Regions from separate parts of the Pantoea alhagi genome, predicted to be linked through region 1. Evidence: predicted binding sites of a transcription regulator. Region 1 holds the regulator's gene; each other region holds the start of a gene.
What was found. Region 1 encodes Fur, which represses iron uptake genes when iron is present. Its sites were predicted from a motif close to ATAATAATGAGAACNACTATCAA; they were not measured.
Positions count from the first base shown of each region.

Region 1 (8,188 bases):
AACACGTTGGTGTGATTGCGGCGCGTGGCGGGATGCTTCATGAGTTTCATCAGTCGATTGCGATATTCAACGGCATACGCCTCCAGCGAGGCGTAATCATTCATTGCCGCCACAAACGGCCCCAGCTCACGATATTCCGGCTGTGAATGCGCCAGCAGCAGCAGCTTATAGCGGGTATGAAACGACATCAGCTTATGGGCCGTCAGCCCTTCGCGCCAGAGCTGATTAAACTCATGCAGCGCATAAACGCGCCCGACAAAATTTTCACGCAGGGTATCGTCATGCAGACGTCCATCTTCTTCCATCGGCAGCCAGGGCATCTCCTGCTGTAGCGCCTGTGCGAAAATCCCGATGCCTTCTTTGCGGTTATTCTTGCCGTCGGGTTCATAAATGCGTACCCGTTCCATCCCGCAGCTGGGTGATTTGGCACACAGAATATAGCCGCACAAGTGATGCAACCCAGCAACCTTCCGCGTGGCGAAATCGCGCATCTGAGCGGTAATCTCTTCGCCGCCGCTTTTGCTGAAACAGAGTGAAATCTCGTCCTGATGTTTAACCAGACGCAGGGCCGGACGCGGCACAGGCAGGCCAATCGCCATTTCCGGACAGATGGGCTCATAGCTTACGTAGGGAGCCAGCTCTTGCGTGGCAAAAGTCAGCCGTTTATGTCCGCCATCAAAACGTACGCTGTCGCCCAACAGACAGGCGCTGATTCCTACCGGGATTTTCTCACTCATACTTGTACAACCCCTAACTTCTTGTATAAGTTTAAGTGTAGCTGAAGCTGATGAATGACGCACCGAAAATCCAGCGATGCTGTGGTACAACGCAAAAAAAATCCCGCCAACAGGGCGGGATCTTATTGAGCGCTTATCATCAATGCTGAACCGGGCGTGGTAAAAAACCAGGGCTAGTAGATGTCTCCGCCTGCGGCTTCAGCCTGCGCCAGCCAAACGGGTTTGGTACTGGTTTTACTCCAGACACGGTGCAAATAGCTGTAAAAGCGTGCACGATCGCTGCGAAACAGCATAACCGGAAGCGCCAGCAGGCCAATAACCACTACAGCGCTGCGACGCAGGATAATTTTATGCAGAGGGTACATTGAATAGCTCACCTGGGCCTCCCGGAGGGTTAAACAGCGAATAATTGTTCATTAGTTAATCATCATACGCCGCATTGTGTAATTTTACTACTCATCAGACCACTTAATTGCTGGAAAAAAGTGCATTCCCGAATTTTACCTGTAAGAAAGTTACATAAATGTTGATTTAAAGTGATCGTCTTGTGCCAGAAAAACAGATTGCCACGCAAAACGCAGCGGGTTTTGCTAAAGTGCGCTTTCCGTCATTCCTTTATGGCGTTGGGGAATCATCATTTTGACCAGCGTACTGATTGTTGAAGATGAAAAAGAGATTCGCCGTTTTCTGCGCGTGGCGCTGGAAAGCGAAGCCCTGCGGGTTTATGACAGCGAAACGTTACAGCGTGGGCTGATGGAGGCTGCAACCCGCAAACCCGATTTGGTTATCCTTGATCTGGGCCTGCCGGATGGCGACGGCATCGACTTTATTCGTGATTTTCGCCAGTGGAGCAGCGTCCCGGTGATTGTGCTTTCCGCACGCAGCGAGGAGCAGGACAAAATTATGGCGCTGGATGCTGGCGCAGACGATTTTCTTACTAAGCCGTTTGGCGTTGGTGAACTGCTGGCGCGTGTTCGTGTTGCGTTGCGCCGTAAGACAGGGCTGCAGACGCCGGATCCTGTAGTGCATTTCGCTCAGGTTCAGGTTGATTTGGCTGCGCATCATATTGTGCGTAATGGTGAGACACTGCATCTGACGCCCACCGAGTTTCGTTTGCTGGCGCTGCTGCTGAATAATCCAGGCAAGGTACTGACACAGCGGCAGCTGTTAAGCCATGTCTGGGGGCCGAACGCGGTGGAACACAGCCACTATTTGCGCATTTATATGGGCCATCTGCGGCAAAAGCTGGAACAGGATCCCGCCCGTCCGGCGCACCTGCTTACCGAAACCGGTATCGGCTATCGCTTTATGCCGTAGCGCTACGCTGGCCATAAAAAAAGGCGCTGAACCTCAGCGCCTTTTTCGTAGCGATTAAACTCAGGCGTTTTTCAGCACTGCGCTCACAATCTCTACGGCTTCTTTTTCGATTTTTTCGCGATGTTCCGCACCGAGGAAGCTTTCACAATAGATTTTGTAAGCATCTTCCGTACCGGACGGACGTGCAGCAAACCAGCCGTTTTCGGTCATGACTTTCAGGCCGCCAATCGAAGCGCCGTTGCCTGGCGCACTGGTTAAACGTGCGGTGATAGGATCGCCCGCCAGCGTTGCCGCGCTTACCATTTCCGGCGACAGTTTTGACAGCGCCGCTTTCTGAGCAGAGGTCGCAGACGCCTGTAAGCGGTTGTAGCTTGGCGCGCCGAAACGTTCTGCCAGCTCGTCATAGTGCTGCTGCGGGTTTTTACCGGTTACGGCAGTGATTTCCGCCGCCAGCAGGCAGAGGATGATCCCGTCTTTATCGGTAGACCACGGCGTACCGTCGAAGCGCAGGAAAGACGCCCCGGCGCTCTCTTCGCCGCCAAAGCCGAAGCTGCCGTCAAACAGACCATCCACAAACCATTTGAAGCCCACCGGCACTTCTACCAGTTTACGACCGATATCGTTAACCACACGGTCAATCATGGCACTGGAAACCAGCGTTTTACCTACGGCAACCTCTTTGCCCCACTGCGGACGATGCTGGAACAGATAGTTGATTGCCACAGCCAGATAGTGGTTCGGATTCATCAGACCTGCAGGCGTGACGATACCGTGACGGTCGTAGTCCGGGTCATTGCCAAACGCCAGATCGAATTTATCACGTAGCGCCAGCAGACCGGCCATCGCACATTCTGATGAGCAGTCCATGCGCACCACGCCATCTTTATCCAGATGCATAAAGCGGAATGTCTGGTCGATAGCGTCGTTAACGATAGTTAAATCGAGCTGATAATGCTCGGCGATGCGTTTCCAGTATTCCATACCGGAGCCGCCCAGCGGATCAACGCCGATTTTCAGGCCCGCTTTTTTAATCGCTTCCATATCCACAACCTGGGCCAGCCCTTCAACATAAGGCTGAATCAGATCTTTTTCCTGAATATGGCCGCTGGCCCAGGCCTGCTCCAGCGACAGGCGTTTAACCTCCTGCAAATCGTTTTGAATCAGCTGATTCGCACGGTCTTCCACCACTTTGGTAACGTTGGTGTCGGCCGGGCCACCGTTAGGCGGATTATATTTAATACCGCCATCTTCCGGCGGATTATGGGAAGGCGTAATCACGATGCCATCAGCCTGAGCGCCGCCCGCTTTGTTATATTCAAGGATTGCGTTAGAGATGGCCGGGGTCGGCGTATAACCGTTATCCTGCTGCACAATGACATCAACGCCGTTGGCCGCTAACACTTCCAGCACGGAAATGATCGCCGGCTCTGACAGCGCGTGGGTATCTTTACCCACGTAACAAGGGCCAGTGATCCCGTTCTTTTTACGTTCTTCAGCAATGGCCTGAGCGATAGCCAGAATATGCGTTTCATTGAAACTCTGACGTGCGGCGCTGCCGCGATGCCCTGATGTGCCAAACTTCACCGCGTGTTCCGCATTCCCTTTTTCTGGCTGCAGAACGTAATACTGGGATGTTAATTGTGCAACGTTAATCAAATCGCTCTGCTGGGCTGGCTGCCCGGCACGGGGGTGATTGGCCATTGGCGCTTCTCCCTGACGCTTCAGTTAAATGGTGCCGCAAACCTTATCTGACAGCTCCGGTGGGAACTGCATAGCCAGCATGATATGTTCCACCATGCTGCATTTGCGGCCTGTGTTAGTGTTGGTGATCACCCAGTACGGCGTGCCGGGAACATGCTTCGGCTTGGTATGGGTGCCATGCTGCAACAGTGTTTGTTCATCGCCGGCAAAGTAAACGCGGGTGCGTCCCTGCAGCGATGCGGTGGCCTCAGCAAACGCTTCGGGATCAAGACGATATAGTGTAGATAAAATCAACATAAAGCGATTTACCGCTTTATTCTGCTCGGCGTATTCATCAGAGAGTAGCAGCTCGCGCACAGCACGCACCCGATCTTGCGCACGCGTGGTTGGCTTGCTGACTTCATTTTCCTGACGCACGCTAACAGCAGGCGCCGGGGCCGGGGCCGCAACCGGTGCGCTCTGACCAGCGGTAAATTTCAACATCCGCCGTAAAATGTCGGAGGCGCTTTCACCGATATGCTGCGTGTGGCTGGCAATATAGCGATAGAGTTCTTCGTCGACTTCAATCGTTTTCATCTTTATCCGTACGGTAATTGCTTGTGGCAGATCCAGGCGCAGCGCGTAATAGCAAATTTCAGCTGTACAATCTGTGCGCTGGTTCTAACATAAGGATTATAAAGTTAAATCCTGCGGGTCGGTAGCGACGTTGGCGCTTGCAGGCAAAAGTCAGAATATGCCGCAAAGCAATCCGGCAAACAACCACTGACCGGCAGGCAGTCTATAAACCATGATAACCTATGCTTTCCTTTCAACTGTAAGAACTTTGCCATGAATTTGAATACTCGCCTGCAAACTGAACAGTCCGATCCGAACGCACTCCCCCTTCTGCTTATTCATGGCCTGTTCGGCAGCCTTGATAACTTAGGCGTGCTGGCGCGCGGCTTAAAAGCGGATCGTCCGTTGATTCAGGTGGATGTGCGTAATCATGGCCTTTCACCGCGCAGCGATGAAATGTCGTATGCGGCCATGGCGCAGGATATGCTGGATACGCTCGATGCGCACGGCATTGATAAAATCGCGGTGACTGGTCACTCCATGGGTGGGAAAATCGCCATGACCATGACGGCGCTGGCGCCTGAGCGGATCGAACAACTGGTATTAATTGATATCGCCCCGGTTGACTATCGCACCCGACGTCACGATGAAATTTTCGCCGCGGTTAATGCAGTAACCGCCGCAAAGGTGCAGTTGCGCAGTGAAGCCGCCAGCGTAATGCGCGAAATGCTCGCTGACGAAGGCGTTATCCAGTTTCTGCTGAAATCTTTCCACGACGGCGCATGGCGTTTTAATGTTCCGGCACTCTGGGACAACTACAGCAGCATCTCCGGCTGGGAAAATGTGCCCGCCTGGCACGGCCCGGCGCTGTTTATTCGCGGTGAGCTTTCTCCCTATCTTGATGATATTCATCGCAATGCTTTGCTGGCGCAGTTTCCAGCGGCGCGAGCGCACGTGATTGCTGGCGCAGGCCACTGGGTTCATGCTGAAAAACCGGATGCGGTGCTGCGGGCTGTGCGGCGTTTTTTAGCGCTGTAAAAGCAATATGTTAACAGGCTAACAAAGATTGTCCTCGCTCTTTGGTCAGGGTATGATGGCGCGCTAAAATTTTGCCGCCGTTAAACGGGGGCAAACCGGCCCAAACGTCACCATGCGCGGCGCAAACGCGCAGCCCATTCAGTATCACGATTCTATGGCAAAAGAACAAACGGACCGGACCACGCTCGATCTCTTCGCAGATGAACGTCGCCCGGGTCGCCCGAAAACCAGTCCGCTGTCGCGTGATGAACAACTTCGTATCAACAAGCGCAACCAGCTGAAGCGTGACAAAGTCCGCGGGTTACGGCGCGTTGAACTGAAGATGAACAGTGAGGCCGTCGATGCGCTTAATGCGATGGCTGCCGAACGCGGCGTCAGCCGCAGCGAGCTGATCGAAGAGATGATTCTCGCCCAGTTGCAGGCGCTTTGAACGGCTGGAAGAAGCGCACTAAGAAACAAATGCAGCGGCTTTACGAGTTCCGCCTCCTGACGGTCTCTGCTATTATTGCCGTAATCTGCATACAACGGGCAGTTACCATATTTTTAAGTTTCAAGAGGTTACTAAACTCATGGCAATCGTAGGTATTTTCTTTGGCAGCGATACCGGCAATACAGAAAACATTGCAAAGATGATCCAGAAACAGCTCGGTAGCGATGTTGCCGAAGTGCATGATATTGCCAAGAGCAGTAAAGAAGACCTGGAAGCTTTTGATATCCTGCTGTTAGGCATCCCGACCTGGTACTACGGCGAAGCACAATGTGACTGGGACGATTTTTTCCCAACGCTGGAAGAGATCGATTTCAACGGCAAACTGGTGGCGTTGTTTGGCTGCGGTGACCAGGAAGATTACGCTGAATATTTCTGCGACGCGATGGGTACTATTCGCGATATCATTGAGCCAAACGGCGCGGTGATTGTTGGTCACTGGCCAACCGAAGGTTATCATTTTGAAGCGTCGAAAGGCCTGGCAGATGATAAGCATTTCCTTGGTTTAGCCATTGATGAAGACCGTCAGCCCGAATTGACTAACGAACGCGTTGATAAATGGGTTAAACAGATTTATGCAGAACTGCACCTGCAGGAAATTCTGGAAGCCTGATTTAACGCGCATTGTGCTGTAAATCACATTGCGTAACAGGTATTTCCTATAGAAATGATAGATACGGGTTTGAAAATTTTACTATTGAGTCGGTAGAATACCCGTATCGGTCGCGCGCTTTCCTGCCGTGGTGCTGTAAAGCGGCAGGATCTAGCGAAATGTAAACACAGCATCATATGGGCATGAACAACGCCGGACGTAGCGATCTTCTCTTTACTTCCACTTGCGATTTCACGCGCACCCTTACGGTTTTCATTTCGAAGCATCAGTTCTATAATGAGACGCTATTAGCTTAGCGTCGACCGATGTTCATGGCTGTTCAGCCACATTGTGACTAGCAAAGTAACAGGACAATATCCGCATGACTGACAATAACACCGCATTAAAGAAGGCCGGACTGAAGGTCACACTTCCGCGACTAAAAATCCTGGAAGTGCTTCAGGGACCTGAGAGCCATCACGTCAGTGCGGAAGAGTTATACAAGCGACTCATTGATATGGGCGAAGAGATCGGGCTGGCGACGGTTTATCGCGTCCTGAACCAGTTTGACGATGCCGGTATCGTTACCCGCCATAACTTTGAAGGCGGCAAATCCGTTTTCGAACTGACCCAGCAGCAGCACCACGATCATCTGATCTGCCTGGACTGCGGCAAGGTTATCGAATTTAGTGATGAGTCTATTGAATCCCGCCAGCGTGAAATCGCCACGCGCCACGGCATCAAACTGACCAACCATAGCCTTTATCTGTATGGTCACTGCGCGTTGGGCGATTGCCGCGAAGACGAAACATTACACGATAAATAATCAATTATGCTATGCAGTAAAATCAAAACCGGTGCTCAGGCACCGGTTTTTTTTACCCTTCACGCTGCCCGCATGCGTTAAAAAAACAGTGAACGGGGCGATAACGATAAACTTCACCTCTTTCTTATCCTGGAAAATATTGCCGTATCCACCGCCGTAGCTGGAGAGATTGCTGTGATTGTTGTAACGGGTGAAGTGCAGCTTAAACAGCGTATCCTTCGCTCTGCCCTGCTGAATGGTATAAAACAGGTCCAGATCCCAGCCGCCTAAGTCATACATCACACCGGCAAAAATTGCTTTTTCACCGTTGGCGTTCCAGTCAGAGCGCGCATCCCACCAGATATCAAGACGCCCGTTGGAGCTGCCACAGGAAGGCGTCATGCGCTGAAGAAAGTAGCCATGATTTGTACTGACCCAAAAAGTTGGACAGATTAACCGAGGCATCTGAGGAAGAGTTCATTTAATACATGGGCTCTTTTTTGTTTCCTGCTAACGCTAAATAAACTGTTACGTAACCGAATTATCCATCCCGCAGCTTTCTTACTTTCGCATTGCCGTCTCATCAATAAACTGTTTGTCATCTTCTTTCGTGAAAGTTTCTACTGAATTAACAATAGGTGTATCATCCGATTCCCGCTCGTAGCGGTATGGACGTATTGGCCTTCACCTCCTATTGAGAGAGTTTCAGGAATAATGTCCGCTGCTGAGTTTGTGATGGTTTGAAACCATGATAAATATAGAAGTTTTTGGCTTCTTCCGTAAGTGCGTGAACCATGATTGCACGTACACCAATATTCTCGGCTACCCGATAGCAACGAAGCACTGCGTCATGCAGTAAATCGGCACCAAGCCCTTTTCCACGGAATGAGACATCGACAGTCAGACGGGCAAGTATAATGACAGGAATGGGATCAGGCATGTTACGCCGAAGGCTG
Region 1 covers NZ_CP019706.1:256,784-264,971, forward strand. Annotated here, with positions in the region: gene B1H58_RS01165 (YbgA family protein) at 1-737, opposite strand, end outside; gene B1H58_RS01170 (YbfA family protein) at 911-1,102, opposite strand; gene kdpE (two-component system response regulator KdpE) at 1,377-2,054, shown strand; gene pgm (phosphoglucomutase (alpha-D-glucose-1,6-bisphosphate-dependent)) at 2,115-3,755, opposite strand; gene seqA (replication initiation negative regulator SeqA) at 3,780-4,331, opposite strand; gene ybfF (esterase) at 4,584-5,348, shown strand; gene ybfE (LexA regulated protein) at 5,503-5,778, shown strand; gene fldA (flavodoxin FldA) at 5,918-6,448, shown strand; gene fur (ferric iron uptake transcriptional regulator) at 6,810-7,253, shown strand; partial or broken gene B1H58_RS01205 (ChiP family protein) at 7,335-7,658, opposite strand; gene B1H58_RS01210 (GNAT family N-acetyltransferase) at 7,924-8,188, opposite strand, start outside.

Region 2 (8,188 bases), 1.0 Mb from region 1:
TGGCCGCAGTCAGGGATTTGGCGCGTTAACGCTGAATGGGATGATCGACGCTCTGTTGCCACATCTGCCGGAAAAAGCACTCTATCTGGGCTGGTCGTTAGGCGGTCTGGTTGCCAGCTGGCTGGCGCTGCGTTATCCGCAACAGGTTACTGGCCTGATTACCGTCGCCTCATCGCCTCGTTTTACCGCCGATGAAGAGAGCTGGCCGGGGATTAAGCCAGAGACGCTGGCCGGCTTCCAGCAACAGCTTAGCGAGGATTATCAGCGCACCGTTGAACGTTTTCTGGCGCTGCAAACGCTGGGCACGCAAAGCGCCAGGCAAGATGCCCGGGCGTTAAAAGAGGTGGTGCTGTCACAGCCGATACCCACGGTGGAGGTGTTGGCGGGTGGGCTGGAGATTTTACGGAGTACGGATTTACGCGATGAAATGGACAGGCTTCAGGTTCCGCTGCTGCGTATTTATGGCTATCTGGATGGGCTGGTACCACGTAAAGTCGCTACGCTGCTGGATCAGCGCTGGCCTGCCAGCGACTCTCTGATTATAGAAAAAGCCGCTCATGCGCCTTTTATCTCGCATACGCAGGAATTTTGTACGGCGGTCAAAGCGTTCAGCGAGTCAGTTTAAGAAACTTTATCCCTTTAGCTGGCAAAATATCACCTGGCGTTAATAATTGTAACTGAGCAAGGCCGCTGATCATGACTGTATGAGTCTGCCAGGGAGCAGGGCGCTGTATTCCCCTATCTCATTGTATTCTTCGGCGGTCTGAGTTTTTCAGTTAACTTATGACGAAGGTGTACTATGAATATCATTAAAACGATTGCTGTAACCTGTCTGCTGGGTGGTCTCTCATTCTCTGCGCTCGCGGCACAGGAAGTGACGAAAGAAGATGTGCAGAAAATGAATCTGGAGAAAATCGGCACGGTGAATACCACGGCGGAAACCACCTCGCCAATGGATGCCAAACGTGAACTTTCAAAACTGGCGGATGAGAAGGGCGGCAAATACTTTCTGGTGATAGCCGGACGCGAACATGGTCGTTTCAGCGCTACGGCGGACGTCTATAAGTAATCTTTAAGCAGGCATACCGGTTATGCCTGCTTAACCTTTCAGCCACAGATAGTGCCACGGCGGCAGCGTTACCGGCTGCGAACCATCAATCAGCGCCTGCTCAACAATATCGCGATATTTCTTCGCTTCCGGCAGCGTCGCCTCCACGTTTTTGCCGCTCAGATTAAACACGCACAGCAGGCTGTTATCGCCCGTTGGTGAATAGCGCCGCATCATTAACAGCGTATTTTCACTGTCGAGGATCTCCATTGGATTATCAGGATGAAACGCAGGCTGACGCGTACGCAGCTGTATCAGCGCGCTGAGGCGGTTAAAAACCTGCTGTCGGAGATAATTGCCGCCGGACAGCGCTTTTTCGATCGCTGAGAGCGCATATTTTTCCCGATTGATGGCGCGGTTATGACCGGCGACTTTGACGCCTTCCTGATCGTTGCGCGAGCCAAGAATGCTCTGGATATAGATAGCGGGAACGCCGGGGAAAGCCAGCAGAATCGCATGTGCCAGCATAAAACGTCGGATGCGCGTGTCATCGTCATCGTTCTGCTTGTTCAACGCATCCATGTAGGTGACATTAATCTCATACGGGCTGGTGGTGCCGTCCGGATTATTTTTATAAGAGATCAGTGCGCCTTCCAGCGCCAGGTCACGCACCAGCGAAACGATCTCGACTTCCGGCAGAATGCCACGCGCCGGGTTGAGGCCGATGCCATCGTGTGAGGCGAGAAAGTTAAAAAAGGTCGTGGTGCCGCCACCCAAATCGAGGCCCGCCGCCCACTGGCGCAGCGCGCGCGCGGAGCCGTTATGAATAGCATGCAATACCAGCGGCGGCAGCGAGAACTGATAAACCATCTGCGCTTCATCCTGACCGTTGCCAAAGTAGCTGATATTGTCCTGATGCGGCACATTGGTTTCGGTAATGATCACGGTGCCAGGCGCGACTACGTCGGCAATGGCGCGGAACAGCTTCACCAGCAGATGGGTATTTTCCAGGTGAATACAGCGCGTGCCAGGCGTTTTCCACATATAGCCCACCGCATCCAGCCTGACGTAATCGGCCCCTTTTTTCAGGTATTCCAGCAGCACGTCAACCATACGAATCAGCACTTCCGGGCTGGCGAAGTTCAGGTCTATCTGATCGGCGCTAAAGGTGGTCCAGATATAGTGGGTACTGCCATCGCCACGCTCAAAAGGGGTCAGCAGCGGTGAAGTACGCGGGCGGGTCACGCTGCTTAAATCGGTGCCGGGCGGCATACTGATAAAAAAATCGTCCCAGCCGGGATCGCAGGCCAGATAATGTTTAAACCAGGCGCTGCGTGAAGAGATATGGTTGCAAACAAAATCGAACATCAAACGCGTATGCGTATGCAGTTCAGCCACGTTGCGCCATTCGCCGCATATGGGATTGACCTGATGATAATCAATCACGGAAAAACCGTCATCGGATGACCAGGGGAAGAAAGGCAGCAGGTGAACCAGGTTAAAAGTGGACTGCAAATGCTGCTGATAAAAGCGTGAAAAAGTGGCAAGCGTCGGCGCTTCCGGCTCGCGGAACTGATCGGCATAGGTTATCAGCACCACATCTTTTTCATCCCAGTGCGGCTTACGCGGTTTTTTTATCGCATCACGGGCGGCGCGAATGTGTGACAGCAGGCGCTCCCGCGCGGCCATTGGAAAAGTGTCCTGGTAGATCTTATCGATTAAGTTATTGATAATATCCATGTTTATCCGGCGGGCTGCAGCGTTAGGTTCGCAAGGGCGTTAGTTTTTACTGTAGACCGCCAGGCTAAAATCGCAACCGCTACAGCGACTCCCTTTCTCAGGATGGGAGCCGCCTGGCTAAAATTGCCATCGCTTCGTTGGCTAATGGCATTCTCCGCTTCTTAACGGCTTTTGATAGCTTTCCACCGGCAACACCCGAATCGGAATGCGCTGCGGCGGCAGTTTAACCCGCCGTAACAGCAGCAGCAGGGCGCTGTTAAATAGCAGCACCAGTAAAATAATCAGGCTGCTGGTAAGCGGCTGTTCATTGATACGCGAAAACTGCCAGAACAGCGTGGCAAGGGAGTAAGCAACGTTTAACCCCCACAGAATTGAAAAGCCCATCCAGCGGCGGCTGCTTTCACGCGCAATCGCGCCCATCACCGAGACGCAGGGAATGTAAAGCAGCACAAACAGCAGATAGCTGAAAGCGGCGGCATCGCTGCCAAACTGGCGGCTCATTTTACCCATCGCGCCGCCCGCCATTTCGCCATCGCCTTTACTGGCCTCAATAGGGTTAGCCAGCACGCTGAAAGTCAGCGTCTCTTTCAGGCCCTGCCAGGTTTCCGTTACCGCATCGGCAAGTTCCGCCTTCAGGCTCCAGTCGTAGACGTTGAACGGCTCTTCATGCAGCGCCTCGGCGGTATAGAGCGTATTCAGCGTACCGACCACCACCTCTTTGGCCATTGCGCCAGTCAGCAGGCCGACCGAGGCTTGCCAGTTATCCGGCTGGATGCCGATAGGCGCCAGCAGCGGAGTGATCACCCGGCTAACGCTGGCCAGCGCCGAATCATTGATGCTGTTAACCGGCTGACCATTAAACGAGAAGCTATTCAGCCCGCCAATAAAAATGCTGGCGATCACAATTACTTTCCCGGCGCGCAGCACAAAGCCGTGCAGCCGCTGCCAGGCTTGCAAGAGCAGGCTTTTCAGATGCGGAACGTGCCAGCTTGGCAGCTCCATTACGAACGGCGAGGCTTCACCGCGCAGCAGCGTATGCTTAAGCAACAGACCGGTTAACACCGCCATCACGATGCCAGTGAGATACAGGCTAAACACCACCAGCGCGCCGTGTGCGCCAAAGAAGGCGGCAGAGAACACGGCAAAAATCGCCAGCCTGGCCCCGCAGGAAATGAAAGGCGCCATCATCACCGTAATCAACCGTTCGCGTGGGGCATCCAGCGTGCGTGCGCCCATTACCGCAGGGACGTTACAGCCAAAGCCAACAATCAGCGGCACAAAAGATTTGCCCGGCAGGCCAAGCGATTGCATCAGCCGATCGACCACGAAGGCAGCGCGCGCCATATAGCCGGAGTCCTCCATAAAGGAGAGAAACAGATACATTAAACCAATCTGTGGCACCAACGGCAGCACCGTATTAATCCCGCCGCCGATGCCCTGAGCAAGAAACAGCGTCAGCCAGACGGGGAAATGCAGCGTAGCGCCAAGCCACTGCATACCATGAATAAACAGTGCCGTTGAACCGATGTCGAACAGCGGCTGGATTGCGCCGCCGATATTGATCGCCAGCACGAACATCAGATACATCATCAGCAAAAAGATCGGCAAGCCCAGCCAGCGGTTCAACACCAGATTATCCAGACGCTGCGACAGCCGATGCGGCGCCATCAAATGTTGATTGCTGACTTCAGCGCAAATCGACGCCAGCTTTTCATAGCGTGCGGCGACGATATTTATCGCAATATCTGATGAGAGTTGGGTTTCCAGCTCGGTTAAATGCTGTTGCGTCACATCGCTTATCTGCTGGCGGCTGTAGACATCGCCTTCCAGCAGCTGTAGCGCAAGCCAGCGCCGCTGCTGACGGCTTTCGTTGACCGGCATCGCAGCCGCCAGCCGATCGATGGCGCTGTTCAATTCAGCCGGATAGCAGACTTCCAGCGGCGCGCAGGCAGGAATGCCTTCGTCAATCAGCTGTTTCAGGCGATCCAGCCCGCTGCCGCGCGTTGAAACCACGGGCACTACCGGACAGCCGAGGCGCTGCGCCAACGTGGGTATATCGATGTTAATGCGTTGGCTTTCTGCCATATCCAGCATATTGAGCGCGACGATGCAGGGCACGCCCAGCTCACGCAGCTGCAGCGTAAGATAGAGGTTGCGCTCAAGATTACAGGCGTCCACAACATTAATCAGCAGATCCGCCTGCTGGCTTAAAACAAAGTGGCAGGCGATCTGTTCGTCGAGCGACGCCTGCTGTGAAATGGTGGTGAGTGAATAGGTGCCGGGAAGATCAATTAAATTTACCCGCGTCTCGCCAGCGGTGAAGAAGCCCTCTTTACGCTCTACGGTGACGCCGGCCCAGTTGCCCACACGCTGGCGAGCGCCGGTGAGCTGATTAAATAGGGTGGTTTTCCCGGCGTTCGGATTACCCAGCAGACCAATAGTGCAGTTTTTCATGCCACCTCCGCCATCGGCTGTAGCTGCAGCAGCGACAGATCCTTTTTGCGCAGCATCAGGCTAACGCGTCCTGTCTGGATCTGGAGCGGATCGCCCAGCGGTGCAATACGCAACACCTGGAAGCAGGCGCCGGGCAACAGCCCAAGAGAGAGGAGTTTTTGCCGGTAAGCCGGGCTGACGGCGGAAGAAAAACCAAGAATTTTATAGTGTTGGCGGGCAAATAGTGGCATAGGGTGCACCTCATTGACTGTCGCTTAAGGCGGCAAGAACAAAACGGCACCATATTAATGAGAACGATTATCGTTAATGTTGATTTAGAACAAACATAATACAAAGGGCGGCACCTGGCCGCCCTTAAAGTTGTTAGCGTTTTTTTCCCAGCGCCGCGGCCAGCGCATCGCCCATCGCACTGTTGCCAGAGAGAGTGCTATTGCCACGCGCGCGTGGTTTCGCCGCCGGGCGGTTATTAGTACGCTCCTGGCTACGTGGCGCAGCGCGCGAAGCGGTTTCACCCGGCTGCTCATCCAGACGCATGGTCAGCGCAATACGCTTACGCTGCAAATCCACTTCCAGCACCTTGACCTTAACGATATCGCCCGCTTTCACCACGGTATGTGGATCTTCGACAAATTTGTCAGAGAGCGAGGAGATATGAACCAGTCCATCCTGATGCACGCCGATATCCACGAATGCACCAAAGTTAGTAACGTTAGTCACTGCGCCTTCCAGCACCATGCCCGGCAGCAGATCGTTCATGGTTTCTACGCCTTCAGCAAACTGTGCCGTTTTGAATTCCGGACGCGGATCGCGGCCTGGCTTTTCCAGCTCTTTAAGAATATCGCTGACCGTCGGCACGCCGAAACGCTCGTCGGTAAAGTCGACCGCTTTCAGGTTGCGCAGCTCATTCGAATTACCCATCAGCTCGCGTAGCGACTGGCGGGTTGCCTCCAGAATACGCTCTACCACCGGATAGGCTTCCGGATGCACCGTTGAGGCATCCAGTGGATTATCGCCCTGGTTAATGCGCAGGAAGCCAGCACACTGTTCAAAGGCTTTTGGACCGAGACGGCTGACTTTCAGCAACTGCTGACGGCTGCGAAAGCGACCGTTTTCATCACGCCAGTTCACAATATTTTGCGCCATCATGCGCGTCAGTCCGGCTACGCGCGTCAGCAGCGCCACGGAGGCGGTATTCAGATCGACACCAACGGCGTTTACACAGTCTTCCACCACCGCATCCAGCTTTTTCGCCAACTGGCTTTGGCTGACGTCATGCTGATACTGGCCGACGCCGATCGATTTCGGATCGATTTTCACCAGCTCTGCCAGCGGATCCTGCAGACGACGCGCGATAGAAACCGCGCCGCGCAGGGAAACATCAAGGTCGGGAAACTCCAGCGCCGCCAGCTCAGACGCTGAGTAAACCGATGCGCCCGCTTCGCTGACGATAACTTTTTGCGCCGTGACCTGGGGGAACTGTTTTTGCACCTCCAGGAAGAAGCGCTCAGTTTCACGTGACGCGGTGCCGTTGCCAATCGCCACCAGTTCAACCTGATGACGGATACAGAGCGCTGCGACCGCCGCCGCTGCCTTCGCCGCCTGGCCGGTATGCGGATAGATGGTGTCGGTGGCGACCAGCTTGCCGGTGGCATCCACTACGGCAACTTTTACCCCGGTGCGCAGGCCCGGATCGAGACCCATTGTGGCGCGCATACCAGCCGGTGCCGCCATCAGCAGATCGTGCAGGTTGCGGGCGAAGACGTTGATCGCTTCTTCTTCCGCCCGCTCGCGCACGCTGCCCATCAGCTCGGTTTCCAGATGCAGCAGCACTTTAATACGCCACGTCCAGCTCACCACGGCCTTACGCCAGCTGTCTGCCGGCGCGTTGTTCAGACGCAGGTTCAGATGCTCGCTGATAAGCTGTTCGCCGTAACTTTCACGCGGTGGCTCATCAAACTGCGGATCGGGATTGAGCGCCAGCTGCAGCACGCCTTCGTTGCGGCCACGGAACATCGCCAGCGCACGATGTGAAGGCACCGTTGCCAGCGCTTCGTGATGATCAAAATAGTCGCGAAATTTCGCGCCTTCTTCCTCTTTGCCTTCCACCACGCGTGACACCAGATGCGCGTTCTTCCACAAGTAGTCGCGCACTTTCGCCAGCAGAGCGGCATCTTCCGCGAAACGCTCCATCAGGATATAGCGCGCGCCATCCAGCGCCGCCTTCACGTCGGCTACGCCTTTACCGGCATCCACAAAGCGGGCGGCCAGCTGCTCTGGCTCATGAGAAGGATCCTGCCACAGCGTCTCCGCCAGCGGTTCCAGCCCGGCTTCAATAGCGATCTGTCCACGGGTACGGCGTTTCGGCTTATAGGGGAGGTAAAGATCTTCGAGTTCGGTTTTGCTCAGCGTACCGTTAATTGCGGCGGCGAGTTCATCGCTGAGTTTGCCCTGTTCCGCAACGGATTTCAGGATCGCCTGGCGGCGATCTTCCAGCTCTCGCAGGTAACCGAGGCGGGTCTCCAGCTGTCGCAGCTGGGTATCATCAAGCCCGCCGGTGACTTCCTTACGATAACGTGCAATAAACGGCACGGTGTTCCCTTCGTCCAGCAGGCGGATTGCGGCATCAACTTGTTCAGCCCGCGCCTGAAGTTCACCTGCAATAATGCGGTTCAGTGAATCATTCATCATCGGTTCAACTATCTTGCTAACAGAGTTTGAGAAATAGCGGACAGTTATACGGACTGGAGGGCGAAATTACCAGCGATGCGGCGCGCTTTAGGCCATATTCCGAGCGCGTTTTACCACAGGTGGTTTTTGATGTTGTACCATTAGCGCCAGAGGGCGGCGTAAGGCTGCCGGACCATTAGTTTTAGCTGACAGGATGGGTGTGTGAAGACGCAACTGATTACCCGTGAAGGTTATAACAAGCTCAGGGCGGAACACGAT
Region 2 covers NZ_CP019706.1:1,251,942-1,260,129, reverse strand. Annotated here, with positions in the region: gene bioH (pimeloyl-ACP methyl ester esterase BioH) at 1-625, shown strand, start outside; gene B1H58_RS05970 (YdgH/BhsA/McbA family protein) at 800-1,069, shown strand; gene B1H58_RS05965 (alpha-amylase family glycosyl hydrolase) at 1,100-2,788, opposite strand; gene feoB (Fe(2+) transporter permease subunit FeoB) at 2,930-5,242, opposite strand; gene feoA (ferrous iron transporter A) at 5,239-5,472, opposite strand; gene B1H58_RS05950 (Tex family protein) at 5,606-7,930, opposite strand; gene greB (transcription elongation factor GreB) at 8,132-8,188, shown strand, end outside.
Region 2: feoA (ferrous iron transporter A) is a predicted target of Fur. The motif match lies at 5,524-5,546, and genes of this name have one in related genera.

Region 3 (8,188 bases), 230 kb from region 1:
CGTAAAAAAGCGAACGGCATCGCCTTTATCATGTTGCCGACAAACAAATTCATTCCGGGAAATTGACGCCTGCGGATAAACCCAGGCAGCAGGCGCGCTTTTGGTTATAAAAGCGCGCCGCAGGGTTATTTCAGCAGGATAGCGCGGCAGCTTTTGCCCTTGATCTTGCCCTGTTTGAGCTTAATCAGCGCCGTCTTCGCCTGAGCGGCGGCGATAGCCACATAGGCATGTGTCGGGGTCAAATCAATCTTGCCGATCAGATCGGCACTGAATCCCGCCTCGCCGGTTAGCGCGCCAAGAATATCGCCCGGACGGATTTTCGCTTTGCGACCACCGTCAATACAAAGCGTCATCATCGCGGCGGGCAGCGCCTGCTGCGGCTGATTTTTCAGCGTAGCGGAAGAGACCCAGTTCAGCGTCTGCTGTAAATAGTCTTCCAGCGCATGCGCACGCACCATCTCATCCGGCGCGACAAAGCTGACCGCCGTACCTTGTTCACCGGCACGCGCGGTGCGGCCAATACGGTGAACATGCACTTCCGGATCGAAAGAGAGCTGATAGTTCACTACCATCGCCAGCGCTTTGATATCCAGCCCGCGCGCGGCGACATCGGTTGCCACCAGCACCCGACAGCTGCCGTTAGCAAAGCGGATCAGCACCCGATCGCGATCGCGCTGTTCCAGATCGCCATGCAGCGCCAGCGCGCTGATATTGCTGTTCTCCAGCGCGGCGGCAATATCGTCGCACTCGCGTTTGGTGTTGCAAAACACCACGCAGGAGGTGGGCTGCTGCTGACTGAGCAGGGCGATCAGCAGCGTTAATTTTTCCCGGCTGCTCGCCTCATAAAAGTATTGCTCAATGGTTGGCAGCTCGGTGACATCTTCCGTGGCGATAGAGAGCGCATCACGCTGAAAACGCTTGCTGATGGCAATAATGCCGTGCGGCCAGGTAGCGGAAAACAGCAGTGTCTGACGCTGCGGCGGCGTATGGCTGACAATCACTTCCATATCTTCCAGGAAGCCCATCTCCAGCATGCGGTCCGCTTCATCCAGCACCAGCGAACGCAGCTGAGAAAGATCCAGCGTTTCACGCTTCAGGTGATCGAGAATACGGCCCGGCGTGCCCACCACAATATGCGGCGCATGCACCAGGGAATCGCGCTGAGCGGCTACCGGCTGGCCGCCGCACAGCGTCAGAATTTTTATATTGCGCGTAAAGCGCGCCAGGCGACGCAGCTCATTGCTGACCTGTTCAGCCAGCTCACGCGTAGGGCACAGCACCAGCGATTGAGTCTGGTATTGCGCAGTATCAATATGTTGCAGGATGCCCAGCCCAAACGCAGCGGTCTTGCCGCTGCCGGTTTTTGCCTGGGCGCGCACGTCGCGACCGTCAAGAATGGCGGGCAGAGAGGCGGCCTGAATGGGCGTCATGGCATCGAAGCCCATTTCGCGCAGGTTATCGAGCTGGCTGGCGGGCAGTTGCGTCAGGGTGGAAAAAGCAGTCACGGGAAAATCTCTAATCAGGCGGGTTTGCGGCGCTCAGTTTAACAGAAGTTGCGCGGGCCGACAGTAAAACGCGCAGCAAGGTTATGCCTGGCGGTACAGGCTTTAACCAGCGGCAAAGTATTGTCAGTAAGACGGTTGACTGTCAAATCGACAGCGTTGAGGGTGGTCTTTTTAACAATCTGGCGTAGCGGCGGATAATGTAACCCGTTGACAATACAATGCTTAACTAGGATGGCACGGAGGTTGCAAAACAAACATTAGCAGAAAGATTAAATGAAAAAACAAGAGGATTTCATCATGGCACATCGCATTCCTGCCCATTTTGTACATACCCGTTCCACCCCGTTCTGGAATAAAGAGAGCGTGCCGCGTGCGCTGCTGACCCACCACAACACTAAAAAGGGCGTTTATGGCCGCCTTTCAGTGATGCAGGGCGCGGTGAAATATTATGGCTTTGCCAGCGAGCATGACGAAACGCCGGAAATCGAAGTGGTGATCGAGGCAGGGCATTTCGGCATCAGCCCACCGGAATACTGGCACCATGTGGAACTGCTGACCGACGACACCTATTTCAATATCGATTTCTTTGCCGATCCGGCAGAAGAGCTGCAAGGCAAGGGCATCGGTCAGGTGGTGAATACCCATAAAGGCAAGTAATCACGCTGGCCGGGCGCGTTGCGGATAACGCGTTTTTGCCTGCCATTTTCCGGTTGCGTCTGGGGGCGCAACCGGAAATTAGCGGTAGTAGATAGCAACAGGCTGGCCATGCAGGGTTTCAATATGCACACGAGTATCGAAAATCGCTTCGATAATCTCCGGTTGCATGATTTCCTGCGGCGTTCCGCGATAGAGTACCTCGCCCTGTTTCATCGCGATGATATGGTCGGAATAGGCTGCGGCGAAATTGATATCATGGATCACCAGGATAATGGTTTTATGCAGTTCATCCGCAGCGCGGCGCAGCTGTTTCATCATCGCCACGCTGTGTTTCATATCCAGATTATTCAGCGGTTCATCCAGCAGCACATAATCGGTATCCTGGCACAGCACCATCGCTACGCAGGCGCGCTGACGCTGGCCGCCCGACAGCTGGTCCAGATAGCGGTCTTTCAGCGGCAGCAGATCCAGAAACGCCATTGCCGTAATAATATGCTGATGATCCTCTGCGGTTAACCGCCCCTTAGACCAGGGATAGCGTCCAAAGCCGACTAAATCTTCTACCGTCAGGCGGCTGGTAAAGTGGTTTTCCTGACGCAGCACCGACAGCACTTTCGCCATCTGCTCATCGGGCGTTTTTGCCACCTCCAGGCCGTTTACCCATACGCTGCCGCTGTCAGCCGTCAGCAGGCGGCTAATCACCGACAGCAACGTGGATTTACCCGCGCCGTTAGCGCCGATAATCGAGGTAATGCCGCCAGCCGGAATGGTTTCGCTGATGCGGTCCAGCACTTTGCTGTTTTGGTAGCTTTTACAAATCTCTTTAACTTCAATCACACCGCAGCCTTTTTAATCAAAAACCAGAGGAACAGCGCGCCGCCAGCGAATTCAATCACTACGGAAAGCGAACCGGCCATATGTAGCACCCGCTCCAGAATAACCTGCCCGCCGACCAGTGTAATAATGCCGATTAACACCACGCCGGGCAGCAAATAGTGATGACGATGCGAGCCAATAAGCTGATAGCTCAGGTTGGCTACCAGCAGACCGAAAAAGGTGAGCGGCCCAACCAGCGCGGTAGAGAGCGCCACCAGCAGTGAGACCAGCAACAGAATCAACGTAACGTGTCGACGCCACGGTACGCCCAGCCCAATCGACATATCGCGTCCCAGCGCAAGCACATCCAGGCTGTGACGCATTCGCCACACCAGCAGCGCCACTGCCAGCACCGCCACGGCGGAAATCACGATGATCTCCGGCGCGGCGCGGGTAAAGGTAGCGAAAATACGGCTTTGTAAAATAGCGAATTCGCCCGGCTCCAGCAGACGCTGCAGCAGACCGGAAATGCTGCGGAACAGCGTGCCGCACACCAGGCCTACCAGCAGTACCATATGAAGATTGATACCGATCCTGCCCAGCAGCCAGCGGTAAAGGAAAGTGGAAAACAGCACCAGCAGTGCCGCTTCACAGATAAACTGCCCCACCGTGCCCAGCATCTTTAAGCCGTTAGCATCAATAAAAAAGATCAGCATGGTCTGGATCAGAACAAACAGTGTCTCCAGTCCCATTACCGAAGGGGTCAGGATACGGTTGTTGGTGACGGTTTGAAACAGCAGCGTGGCAATACCGGAGGCGAACGCCACCAGCAGCATAGTGGCGAGGATCAGGCCGCGATGCATCAGAATATAGCCAATATTGCCGCCAAGGTTGATGGTCATAAACAGCACGATGGAGAGCAGCGCCAGCGCGCTTAATCCCATTAACCGCCTGGCGGGCGTAGCAAAGCAGAGACGCCGCGCACGCCGCGCCGGTCGCATTACGGAACTGTCAGCCTGCATAACGGCGGCTCCTTAAAATCAACAGCAGAAATATCGCCGCGCCCAGGCAGCCGAGGATCACGCTAACCGGGATCTCCCACGGAAAACTGATCAAACGACCAATAATATCGCACAACACCACCAGCCCGCCGCCGCACAGCGCTACCCACGGAATGGTGCGGCGCAGGTTGTCGCCGATGGCCATGCTTACCACATTGGGTACGATCAGACCAAGGAAGGGCAGTACGCCCACCACCACGATCACCACGCCGCTGATCAGCGCAATAATCGCCATACCGAGAAATACCACCTGGCGATAGTTCAGGCCGACGTTAACTGCGAATTCCCGTCCCATCCCGGCAACGGTAAAGCGGTCAGCAATAACACAGGCCAGCACGGTTAATATACCGGTCAGCCACAGCAGCTCGTAGCGGCCCTGCAGTACGCCGGAAAAGTCTCCCGCTTCCCAACCGCCCAGCGACTGCAGCAGATCGAATTCCATTGCCAGAAAGGTGGTCACCGCGCTGAAAATTGCGCCCAGCATAATGCCGGTAAGCGGCACCATCAGCGGCGTTTTAATCCGCATCCGCTGCAGCACCAGCAAAAACAGGCCGGTGCCTGCCAGCGCAAACAGCGTGGCGACCCCCATCTTAACTATTACCGGCGCGGCAGGATTGACGATCATTACCAGCAGCAGGCCGAGGCTGGCAGACTGCGTGGTGCCAGCAATGGAAGGCTCAACGAAGCGATTCTGCGTCAGCATCTGCATAATCAGCCCGGCCACGCTGACCGCGCTGCCGGCCAGCAGCAGGGCGAGGGTGCGCGGCACGCGACTGAGAAAGAAAACGTCGCGCACTTCCGCATCGCTCCACAGTCGGGAGAAGGTAACCGGGCTAACGCCGACAAACAGACTCCAGGTCATCAGGCCCAGCAAAATCACCAGGCCTGCGACAAAGCTGAAACTCTTCATTAGATTAATGATTACTCGCTTTCAGCGCTGTCCGTGGCGCTTTCAGTGTCAGCGCGGGTGCTTTCCATCGTGCCGTTAGCGCTTTCCATGGCGGCGCTGGCGCTCTGCTGTGACGCGCTGGCATCGTTCAGCATGGTACTGATGTTATCCATCAGGCGCGTATAGCTTTGAATGCCGCCAGCGATATAGAGCGACGAGGAGTCAAGGTAGACGATATGTTTGTTCTGCCAGGCTTTGGTTTTATGAATCAGCGCGTTATCCAGCACCTGCTGAGCGGATTCCCCTTCGGCGCGGCCAATAGCGCTGTCGCGATCCAGGACAAACAGCCAGTCAGGATCGGTATTCATAATAAATTCAGAGGTCACCACGTTGCCGTGCTTGCCCGCCTGAGAAAAGGTGGCCGCAGGCTTAAAGCCCAGCTCGTCAAAGATAAAGCCAAAGCGGGAGCCTGGCGCATAAGCAGACATTTTGCCGCCGCTTACCATGATCACCATCACGCTGCCGGCATGCTCAGATTTTTCGCGCAGCGCAGCGATTTTTGCCATAAAGGCATCGGTCAGCGCTTTCGCTTCTTGCTGCTTGTTAAAGATCTCGCCCAGTTGCCCTACGCGTTGGATCAGACTTTGCGTGAACTGTTTAGGATCGACGTCCAGCGCAATGGTCGGCGCGATAGCGCTGAGCTTATCGTAGGCGTCGTGGGCGCGGCCGCCCGCAATAATCAGGTCAGGTTTGGCATTGCTGATGGCTTCAAAATCTGGCTCAAACAGCGTACCGGCATTCAGGTAAGCGTCGCCCTGATATTTCGCCAGGAAAGCGGGCAGGTGCGTACTGTTTTTCGGCACGCCAGCGACCGGGATCTGTAGTGCATCGATGTTATCCAGCGTGGAGGGATTCAGCACAATGACTTTTTTCGGTGCCTGAGCAACCTCGGTAGTGCCCTGTGCATGCTCAACTTTAAGGGTATTGGCTGAGGCGGTGGTTTGTGCCGTGGTGTCATCACATCCGGTAAGCGCTAAGGCAGAAGCCAGAATCGTAGTGGTAAAGAGGGCAGACAGACGCATTTTCTCTCCTGAAAATGTTAACAGAACAAAAGTAACTGTTAATGCATATGATTCGCATTCTTGATGCAGCGCCCGAATCATACCGCCGTCTCGCCAGCTTGAACAGCACTCTGTCGCCGCTCTCATCCGGGGAAAAAAGCAGAATTCGGTAACAAGAAGCGGCCTCTGAATTAGCTAAATTAAGCTAAAACAATGTAAGTAAAGAGTTTTTATTGAGGTGACATAGTTTTGCTGTTTTTTACAGCGGTGAATTATGGAGATTTTGTGAAGCTTGATGCTGAGGGAGTGTAATGCAAATAATTATCGTTATCATGCATGCGCAGAAACAATCTTATACATTTAACAGGGATTAGTAGCATGATTCATACAAAATCTTTCCAGATGCGTCCTTGTGCACTGTTATTGCTGCTTTGCTTTAACGGTAGCGCCCTGGCGGCTGATGAAACGCCAGCGGACGAAGGCGTAATGACAGTGCGCGCCACGGCAGAAGAAGAACTCAAACAGCAGCCTGGCGTTTCGATTATTACCGCTAAAGACATCGAAAAAAGCCCGCCCGTAAACGATCTCTCGGACATTATCCGTAAGATGCCGGGCGTTAATCTGACCGGGAACAGTGCCAACGGCAGTCGTGGCAATAACCGCCAAATCGATATTCGCGGCATGGGCCCGGAAAATACCCTGATTTTAATCGATGGCGTGCCCACCACTTCACGTAATGCCGTGCGCTATAGCTGGCGCGGCGAGCGCGATACGCGCGGCGATACCAACTGGGTGCCGCCGGAAATGGTGGAACGCATTGAAGTATTACGCGGTCCGGCGGCGGCGCGCTATGGTTCCGGCGCGGCGGGAGGCGTGATTAATATTACAACCAAACGTCCGACCAACGACTGGCACGGCAGCATGTCACTGTTTACCAGCCAGCCGGAAGATGACAAAGAAGGGGCGACCAAACGCACCAACTTTAGCCTCAGCGGACCTCTGGCGGGCGATGCGCTGACTATGCGTCTCTATGGCAATATCAACAAAACCGACGCCGACGCCTGGGATATCAATAATGCGCAGAATGGCTCTTTTGCCGCCGGACGCGAAGGGGTGCGCAACAAAGATATTAATGGCTTGCTCTCCTGGAAACTTTCGCCCACGCAGATCGTGGATGTTAACTACGGCTACAGTCGTCAGGGCAATATCTATGCGGGCGATACCCAATACAGCAACAGTGATGCCAGCCCCGGCAACCTGATCCAGACGCTTTACGGCCACGAAACCAACCGCATGTACCGTCAGTCTTACGGCATTACCCATAACGGCATCTGGGATTGGGGACAGTCGCGCCTGGGCTTCACCTATGAAAAAACCAACAATACCCGACTGCAGGAAGGCGCAGGCGGCAGAGTGGAAGGGATGATTAACAGCACCCAATTTAAAACCAGCCGTCTGGAAAACTACCGTGCCAACGGCGAAATTAACCTGCCGCTGGATCTGCTGGTAGAGCAAAATATTACGCTGGGCGCGGAATGGAACCGTGAAGAGCTGAACGATCCGGCGTCCACCTCAATGCTGAACGCTGGCGATATCGATATTGGCGGTGTTTCTGGCGATCCGGCGAAGCGTAACAGCAAAAACAACGCAGATCTCAGCGCCGTTTATTTTGAAGATAATATCGAGCCGCTGGCAGGGACGAATCTGATCCCCGGCCTGCGCCTGGATCATCACAGCAAGTTTGGCAACAACTGGAGCCCCAGCCTGAACCTGTCACAGGCGCTGGGCGACGACTTCAAGCTGAAGGCGGGCATTGCGCGCGTCTTTAAAGCGCCAAATCTTTATCAGTCCAGTGAAGGCTACCTGCTTTCCACCAGGGGTAACGGCTGTCCGCTTGGTATCGAGAGTCAGTGCTACCTGATGGGCAATGACGATCTTGACCCGGAAGTCAGCGTGAATAAAGAGATCGGGCTTGAGTTTACTCACGAAGGCTACAATGCCGGTATTACCTGGTTCCGCAACGATTATAAAAACAAAATCGTTTCCGGCACCGAGCTGGTTGGCGTTGCCAGCAACGGTTACCATGTACTGCGCTGGGAAAACGGCGGCAAAGCGGTAGTGGAAGGGCTGGAAGGCAACCTGGTGATCCCGGTGGTGGAAGATATGCTGAGCTGGCGCACCAACGTCACTTATATGATC
Region 3 covers NZ_CP019706.1:490,642-498,829, reverse strand. Annotated here, with positions in the region: gene B1H58_RS02335 (hypothetical protein) at 1-5, shown strand, start outside; gene dbpA (ATP-dependent RNA helicase DbpA) at 126-1,505, opposite strand; gene B1H58_RS02325 (TehB family protein) at 1,803-2,162, shown strand; gene B1H58_RS02320 (iron ABC transporter ATP-binding protein) at 2,241-2,999, opposite strand; gene B1H58_RS02315 (iron chelate uptake ABC transporter family permease subunit) at 2,996-3,979, opposite strand; gene B1H58_RS02310 (ABC transporter permease) at 3,990-4,949, opposite strand; partial or broken gene B1H58_RS02305 (siderophore ABC transporter substrate-binding protein) at 5,057-6,010, opposite strand; gene B1H58_RS02300 (TonB-dependent siderophore receptor) at 6,368-8,188, shown strand, end outside.
Region 3: B1H58_RS02300 (TonB-dependent siderophore receptor) is a predicted target of Fur. The motif match lies at 6,301-6,323, and genes of this name have one in related genera.

Region 4 (8,188 bases), 540 kb from region 1:
GGTTGCCAAAAAGAAATGTTCCCATTCGCCCTGCGTCTCCCGTCGTACAAACGCGCCCTGATTTCCCGGCGTTGCTGTTGAATGATCAACGCCGGTTTTTTGCAGATGTCTGGCGAAACCGTCTGCGTGTTTTAGCGGGACACATCCGTGCCAGGTTCTGACGATCATTTTTTGCTCCTTTCAGGTTGTAATGGGAAGAACGTTTTCCCGCGTTAACCATCACAAAATAGCTAGCGGTGACTCAGCGCCAGTTTCGCTGCAAACAATATAAAAAGGGTGCCGGTAGCGCGATCCATCCACTGGACAAACCGTGGTTTTCTCAATATTCCTGACGCGAAACGCGTTCCCGTTACCAATACCGCTGACCACAGCGTACCGATAGCAATATGGATGGATACCAGCAGGAATGTCCACAGCACCGGGGAGTGCCCGGCAGGTATAAACTGTGGCAGAAATGAGACGTAAAAAACGCCTATTTTGGGATTCAGTACATTACCCAGCATCCCTTTTACAAACCAATTTGTTGCAATCGGATTCGTAGTGTCTGAGGTGACCAATTTTCTTCGCGGCTTAAATATGAGTCCTATCCCTAACCAGCATAACCAGGCCGCGCCACACCATTTCAGCAAGTTATAAGCTATTTCAGATGCCGCCAGCAACGCCCCCAGTCCCAAAGCCACCAGCGCTCCCCAGATAAAACAGCCGGTATTGATGCCGGTTGCCGCCTGGAATGCTTTTTTCCTGCCCTCAGCCGTTGCAGTACGCAAAATAAGTGCCGTGTCCAGCCCGGGTGTCAGCGTTAACAGCAATGCGGCAAATGAAAAGGCAAGCAGTGAATCCGTGACGGACATCTCTTTCTCCACAAGGGCGAGTATCAGGTAAAAATCAACCTGCACGATACAATAGTTAAAAATTTTTAACCTTTAACAGGGCTAAAATCAACCGCTTATTCATTAGCCAGCCGCTAAACAGACCCGTAACACCTCACCTCTGGCGTACAAGTTAAAACCCTAATCCAACTCACATTTCCCGACTTCACGCCAGGCAAACTCTTTAATTTCGTCTAAAGTTTTTTGAATGGTCAAACACTTACAGGCCATGTCGGGTCTGGACAAGGAGAATACTGATGAAAAAGGCCGTACCTTCTCAATGGAAAGGCGCGCTGTTATTGCCTTTACTGATTACCGGCGCGCTGGCAACGGGATCTTTTTATGCACGGGCGGCGGACGATCAACGCCTGCTGACTCAGGCACCGCAGCCGCCGGATGTGCGCCTGGGGCCGCTTTATCATGCAGTTCAGTCAGCGAAGTTCTTCCCGGATCAGAAAACCTTTGCCGATGCGGTGCCGAAATTTGATCCGGCGTCCATTCTGGCCGACTGGCAAATGCAAAAAAACCAGCGCAATTTTGATCTACGCCGCTTTGTCGATGCTAATTTCACCCTGCCGGGCAAAGGCGAAGCCTATGTGCCGCCAGCGGGACAAAGTCTGCGCGAGCATATCGACGGCCTGTGGCCGGTGCTGACGCGCACTACGGATAAAGTGAATCAATATGATTCACTATTGCCGTTGCCAAAACCTTATGTGGTGCCGGGCGGTCGTTTCCGTGAGATTTACTACTGGGACAGCTATTTCACCATGCTGGGGCTGGCGGAAAGCGGCCACTGGGACCGCGTTCAGAATATGGTAGATAACTTTGCTCATGAGCTGGATAAATATGGCCACATTCCCAACGGCAACCGCAGCTACTATCTGAGCCGCTCGCAGCCGCCGTTTTTTAGCCTGATGGTTGATTTACTGGCGCAGCACGCCGGTGAAAGCACATACAGTAAGTATTTGCCGCAGCTGCAAAAAGAGTATCAATACTGGATGGCGGACGCCCAAAGCGTGGCGGCCGGTAATGCCAGCAAGCGCGTTGTAAAGCTGAAAGATGGCACCATTCTGAACCGTTACTGGGACGCACGCGATGTGCCGCGCACCGAATCTTATATGGATGACATCGCCACGGCGGAAAAAGCCAAACAGCGCAATAAAGCGGAACTCTATCGCGATCTGCGCTCCGGCGCGGCGTCGGGCTGGGATTTCAGCTCGCGCTGGTTTGACGACCCGAAAGATCTGTCCACTATCCGCACCACCGAAATTGTTCCTGTTGATCTGAACGCCCTGCTGTTCCATCTGGAAAAAACGCTGGAACGTGCCAGTAAAGTTGCGGACAAGCAGAGCGACAGCCAACGCTATGCGGAACTGGCAGAAAAACGTCAGGCGGCGATTAATCGTTATTTATGGAATGCGGAAGGCGGCTGGTATGCCGACTATGACTGGAAACGCAGCAGCGTGCGCACGCAGCTGACTGCCGCCGCGCTGTTCCCGCTCTATATGCAGGTCGCCAGCGACGATCAGGCGGCGAAAACTGCTGCCGCAGTTGAAAAACAGTTGGTCAAGGCGGGCGGCCTGGTAACCACCAATGTGCATAACGGTCAGCAGTGGGATGCACCGAACGGCTGGGCACCGCTGCAGTGGGTCGCGGTGGAAGGTCTGAATCACTATGGCAAACAGACGCTGGCGAAAGAGATTGGGATGCGCTTCCTTGATAACGTTCAGGCCACCTATGACCGCGAGCATAAGCTGGTAGAAAAATATGTGGTGGAAGGTAACCTCGGCGGCGGCGGCGGCGGCGAATATCCGTTACAGGATGGTTTTGGCTGGACCAACGGCGTCACCCTTAAGCTCATGGATATGTACTGCCCGAAAGATGTTACCTGTAATAACGTCAGTGACATGAAAAAATCGCAGTAAATTTTGGCAGCCTGGCAACAGCCAGGCTGCCAGTCCTCGCCTTTTAATCCCCTGAATCCACACACTTTATCTGGAAATAATCAGATAAATTACATCTTGAATCGGCAATCGATAAAGATAATAATTCTCATTAGTCTTTTCAGTTACACGATATTACATTGCCTCTGGCCGCGTTCCGTTACCGGGCGGCCTTTTCGACTCTGTTTAAGGGATATCACATGGGAATGCCTTTTAACCTGAAACGTTCTGCGCTGCTTTGTTCACTGGCGCTCACCGTCCCGGGCTTATCTATCGCGGAAGAGACGCTGACGGTCACCGCGCAACCTGCTGAAACTGCCGATTCGCCGACCTCAGGCTATACCGTTAAAACCAGTAAAGGCGCGACTAAAACCGATCAGCCGTTGATTACTACCGGTCAGTCTGTTTCGGTGGTAACACGCCAGCAGATGGAAGATCAGGGCGCGATGGATGTTAACCAGGCACTGAACTACTCCTCAGGCGTATTCACGAACTTTGCCGGGGCGGCGACCCGTTACGATACGGTCTCCCTGCGCGGTTTCCACGGCGGCGATGTGGATAATACCTTCCTCGACGGCCTGCGCCTGATGACCGATGGCGGCAGCTACAACGCGCTACAGGTTGATCCCTGGTTCCTTGAACGTATCGATGTGATTAAAGGCCCCTCTTCCGCGTTGTACGGCCAGACGGTACCAGGCGGGCTGGTTATGATGACCTCTAAACGTCCACAGTTCTCGCAGGAAGGTCATTTCCGCCTGATGGCGGGCACTAACGCCACTACAGGTGCTGCTTTCGATTACACCAACGCGCTGAACGAGCAGTGGGCGTTTCGTATTACCGGTATTACGCGCAATAGCGATACGCAATATGACCATACGCGTGAAGAACGTTATGCTATTTCTCCTTCCCTGCTCTGGCAGCCTGATAGCGATACCTCTTTATTGCTGAAAGCCTATCTGCAAAAAGATCCTTCCGGTGGCTATCACGGTTCGGTGCCGGGCGAAGGCAGTATTACCGAACACAACGGCCAAAAGTTAAGTAATAGCTTTTATGACGGCGAAAGCTCTCTCGATCAGTTTAAGCGTCGCGAGCAGATCTACAGCTATGAGTTCTCGCATCGTTTCAACGATACCTGGGCTTTCCGCTCTAACGCCAGCTATACCCATTCAAATGTCGATTTAGATCAGGTGTATCAAATTGGCTGGCGCGGCGACAGTAACCTGCTGGAGCGTTATTATTCCGGCGAACGCTCTTCTCTGGATGCCTTTGCTATCGATAACCAACTGGAAGCGGATTTCGCCACCGGCGAGGTAGCGCATACGCTGGTACTTGGCGCAGATTATCACCAATACCGTAACAAATTATGGGATGCCAGCGCGTATGTTGACCCGCTCGACACGCAAACTGGCGAAGGCGGTACGCGCTTCTGGCAAACGGCTTACGCTGAAGGCACCGCTCGCGTGCCTGGCCTGTATGCCTATAATCAAACGCGTCGTTATCATCAGACAGGCGTTTATCTGCAGGATGATATGGTCTGGAATCAGTGGCATATGACCCTTTCCGGCCGTTATGATCGTCTGGTAGCGAAAAGCACCAACGACACCACGGATACCAGCCGCCGTCGTTCCGATGATCATATCAGCGGCCGTGCCTCGCTACTTTACGCCTTTGATAATGGCGTATCCCCTTATGTCAGTTACAGCCAGGCTGTTACCCCTTCCAGCCTGCCGGATGCGAACGGCGATTTGCTGAAGCCCACCACCGCCGAGCAGTATGAAGCCGGGGTAAAATATCAGCCACCAGGCACCTCTGATATGTACTCCCTGGCGGTTTACGATCTGACACAGAAAGATGTAGGCAACCGTATTGTAAATACTTCCTTCTACGAGCCGGCAGGAAAAGTTCATTCGCGTGGACTGGAACTGGAAGCGCGTAACCAGCTTACGCCGCGCTTGAGTACGATTGCCAGCTATTCAGTTACGCGCGTGCGCTTCAAAGATGCCGTTGACGGTAACGATGGGCATACGCCATACGTAACGCCGAATCAAATCGCGTCACTCTGGGCGAAATATAACTTTGATTACGGCATCAGCACCGGCGCGGGCGTACGTTATATCGGCAAACAGTGGGCGGATAATGAAAATACCACTCGCCTGCCATCGGTTACCCTGTTCGATGCTTCCGTACGCGCAGATTTGGGTGTCTGGAATAGTCAGCTGAAGGGCGCATGGGTTCAGGTTGCGGCCAATAACCTCACCGATCGTAAATATGTTGCCGCCTGTTACGGTACCGGCAACTGCTACTGGGGTGCGGAGCGGACTGTTACCGCCACCGTGGGCTACGATTTCTGACGGCGCGACTCTGTGTCGGCTTGCTAAAGGTACTGGCGCAGGCGAACTGGCTGGAAAGTCCCTTGCGCTTATACAGCGTACACCAATGAAAAACGTGGGATCGCAGGCATAAAAAAAGGAGGCGTTAGCCTCCTTTTTTGTATTTAAAGCTTAATGACGAACCTTGCGATAAATAAACAGCACCAGGATGGCACCGATCACCGCGACCACAAAGCTGCCGAAATTGAAGCCATCAACGCGGCCGAAGCCAAAGAAGGTACTGATCCAGCCGCCGACGACGGCACCGATGATGCCCAGAATAATGGTAATAATGATGCCACCACCATCTTTACCCGGCATGACCCATTTAGCGATAATACCGGCGATTAAACCAAAAATGATCCATGACAGAATTCCCATCTGTAACTCCTTCTTATTTACGGCTAATTAACATACCAACAATGATACCCACTACGGCACCGGCACCGACGCCTGCCCAGGGGTTACTTCTTACATACGTACACGCCTGATGCGTTACGTTGTTCATTTCACGACACAGTTCACTGCCTGCTTCGCGTGTACGGTCCTGCGCATATTCCAGACTGTCGCGCGTTTCTTTTTTCGAAAACATACCCAGTCCTCCTGAGATCGGTGAGCGGCTGACCTGTTCATCACACTTCTGGCAACAAGTATAGGACAGGTTTCTAACTATGTGATTTCAGAGATAACTTTTTGCAGGTTTTTTACCCAAAAAAGCAACGGCTGCTATAAATTTCTACGTTGCAATGCCGATAAACAGCAGATAACGCGTATTACAGAAATATCTGGAAACAGACCGGGACGGGAAAGTAAGTGAAAGAGTCTGACAATGAGCAGTATTACAAACGTGGCACGCTGGCGGTGTTAGGCGTACTGCGCGACATAGAACGTGACGGTACGCCGATCATGGTTTCCCATGCGCGCGGCCAGTTTATTAGCCATATCCTGTCCGTTGATAAAGAGCTACTGGTAATCGATTACGGCAGTAACGATTATGATAATCAGGTCACGCTGGAGATGCGCAGCCTGGCCATTACTGCAGAAATGAAAGGGGCAAAAGTCGAATTCAATCTGGAGCAATTGCACGAGACGCATTTTGGCGGCCTGCCCGCTTTCAGCACCCCGCTGCCGTCTGAGCTGTTGCAGATCCAGCGTCGTGAATATTTTCGGATTAGCGCCCCGCTGGACCCGATTTTTTACTGTCATGCCAGCTGGCCTGAAGGCGGCAAGGCGCGTTTCCGCTTGCAGGATATTTCCCTGGGCGGCATTGGCGTACTGGTGGAAGGCGACATGCCGGAAAACCTTGTCTGCGGAGATCTCTGGCGCGGCATGCGGTTGGATATGGGCGAATATGGCGAGCTTCAGGTAGATGGTCAGCTGCTGCACGTGGGCACCCGCACTACCGTGAGCAGTAAAAACGAGACGGTTTCAACGCCGCGTCTGAGCTTTAGTTTTACCTCGCTGAGCGCCGCGCAGGAGCGTCAGCTACAGCAAATTATTTTCTCTCTTGAACGCGTCGCGCGTGAAAAAGCGATGCGCTTTCGTTAAAGAATGCTTCTCCTCTCGCCTGGCAAAGGACATCCGCCTGAGCCAGGCTTAGTGTTGATTTCAGGCCACTCAATCAACCGTAAGGAGAAGCTCCCCTGATGGAAACTCTATTTTCCGACCGGAATCTGTCACTGCTGTTTAACCAAACGTTCTGGTTCAATACGGTTATCGTTGTTGCCGGCACATTTATTATTTACTGGTTGCTGCGCTCACTGATTGGCTTTATCAGCTCCCGTCTTGGACGTTTTGAAAACGATCACCGCTCGCGCTTTTATAACATCGCCGTTGAGATGTTGCGCACCACCAGCCGCCTGCTGCTGTTTATCTTTTCCCTGTTGATTGCGATTAAATTTATCGATCTGCCGGTCACCTGGCAAAGCAACATTTCTCACGGCTGGTTTATCGCCCTGATGCTGCAGTTCGCGCTGTGGCTGGACTGCGGCGTACGCCTGTGGCTGAGAAATATGCTGCGCGATCCCACACATGTGCGTAACCCGGTCACCATGGTGATCCTGGGCATTATGCTGCGGATATTTATCTGGGCGATTATGATGCTGGCAATCCTGTCAAACATGGGCGTCAACATTACTGCGCTGGTCGCCAGCTTAGGGGTAGGCGGTATTGCGGTCGCGCTGGCGATTCAAACCGTGCTGAGCGATGTTTTCGCCTCGCTGGCTATCGGGCTGGATAAGCCGTTTGAAATTGGCGACTTTATTGTTTTCGGCGATATTGCCGGCTCCATTGAGCATATCGGCCTGAAGACGACCCGCATCCGCAGCCTCAGCGGTGAACAGATCGTTTGCGCTAACGCGGTGCTGCTACAGCAAACCATTCACAACTATAAGCGTATGCAGGAGCGCCGCATCCAGTTCCGCTTTGGCATCAGCTATAACACGCCAGCGGAGAAAGCGCGTAAAATTGGCAACATCGTTAAAGAGATTATTGAGGGCGTTGAACAAACCCGTTTCGACCGCGCGCACTTCTTATCGTTTGATGTTTCCCAGCTGACTTATGAAGTGATCTATTTTGTTACCGATGCCGACTACAACAAATATATGGATATTCAGCAGGAGATAAACCTGCAGCTGATGGAACGTCTGGCCGAACTGGATGTGCATTTCGCCTTCCCGATCCGTCACGTTCAGTTTACCGGCGGGACATTGCCGGAACTGAACATGGCGGAAAAGGCGTCTAACGAGGATGAGGATAACCAGAAGGCTGACCGTCAGCCTCAGATGGTGCGATAAACGGTATTCACTTTCCACAGGTAGCGCGGCGCCTGTGCAGCCGGATGTCTGGTCTGCACATGGCGTCGAAACTCGTCCGGCGACATCTCATTAATCATGGCAATAGCCCGATCGCGGTCACGCGAAAAGGTGCGCAACAGCGCGCCTGCGCCATTAGCGTAAGAGACAATCGTGGCGTAACGCAGCGTTTCCGGGTCGCGAATGCCTGCCAA
Region 4 covers NZ_CP019706.1:3,955,724-3,963,911, forward strand. Annotated here, with positions in the region: gene B1H58_RS18660 (hypothetical protein) at 1-168, opposite strand, end outside; gene B1H58_RS18665 (LysE family translocator) at 231-851, opposite strand; gene treA (alpha,alpha-trehalase TreA) at 1,127-2,794, shown strand; gene B1H58_RS18675 (TonB-dependent siderophore receptor) at 3,013-5,163, shown strand; gene B1H58_RS18680 (GlsB/YeaQ/YmgE family stress response membrane protein) at 5,314-5,562, opposite strand; gene B1H58_RS18685 (glycine zipper domain-containing protein) at 5,576-5,773, opposite strand; gene B1H58_RS18690 (flagellar brake protein) at 5,995-6,729, shown strand; gene B1H58_RS18695 (mechanosensitive ion channel family protein) at 6,828-7,976, shown strand; gene emtA (membrane-bound lytic murein transglycosylase EmtA) at 7,961-8,188, opposite strand, start outside.
Region 4: B1H58_RS18675 (TonB-dependent siderophore receptor) is a predicted target of Fur. The motif match lies at 2,909-2,931, and genes of this name have one in related genera.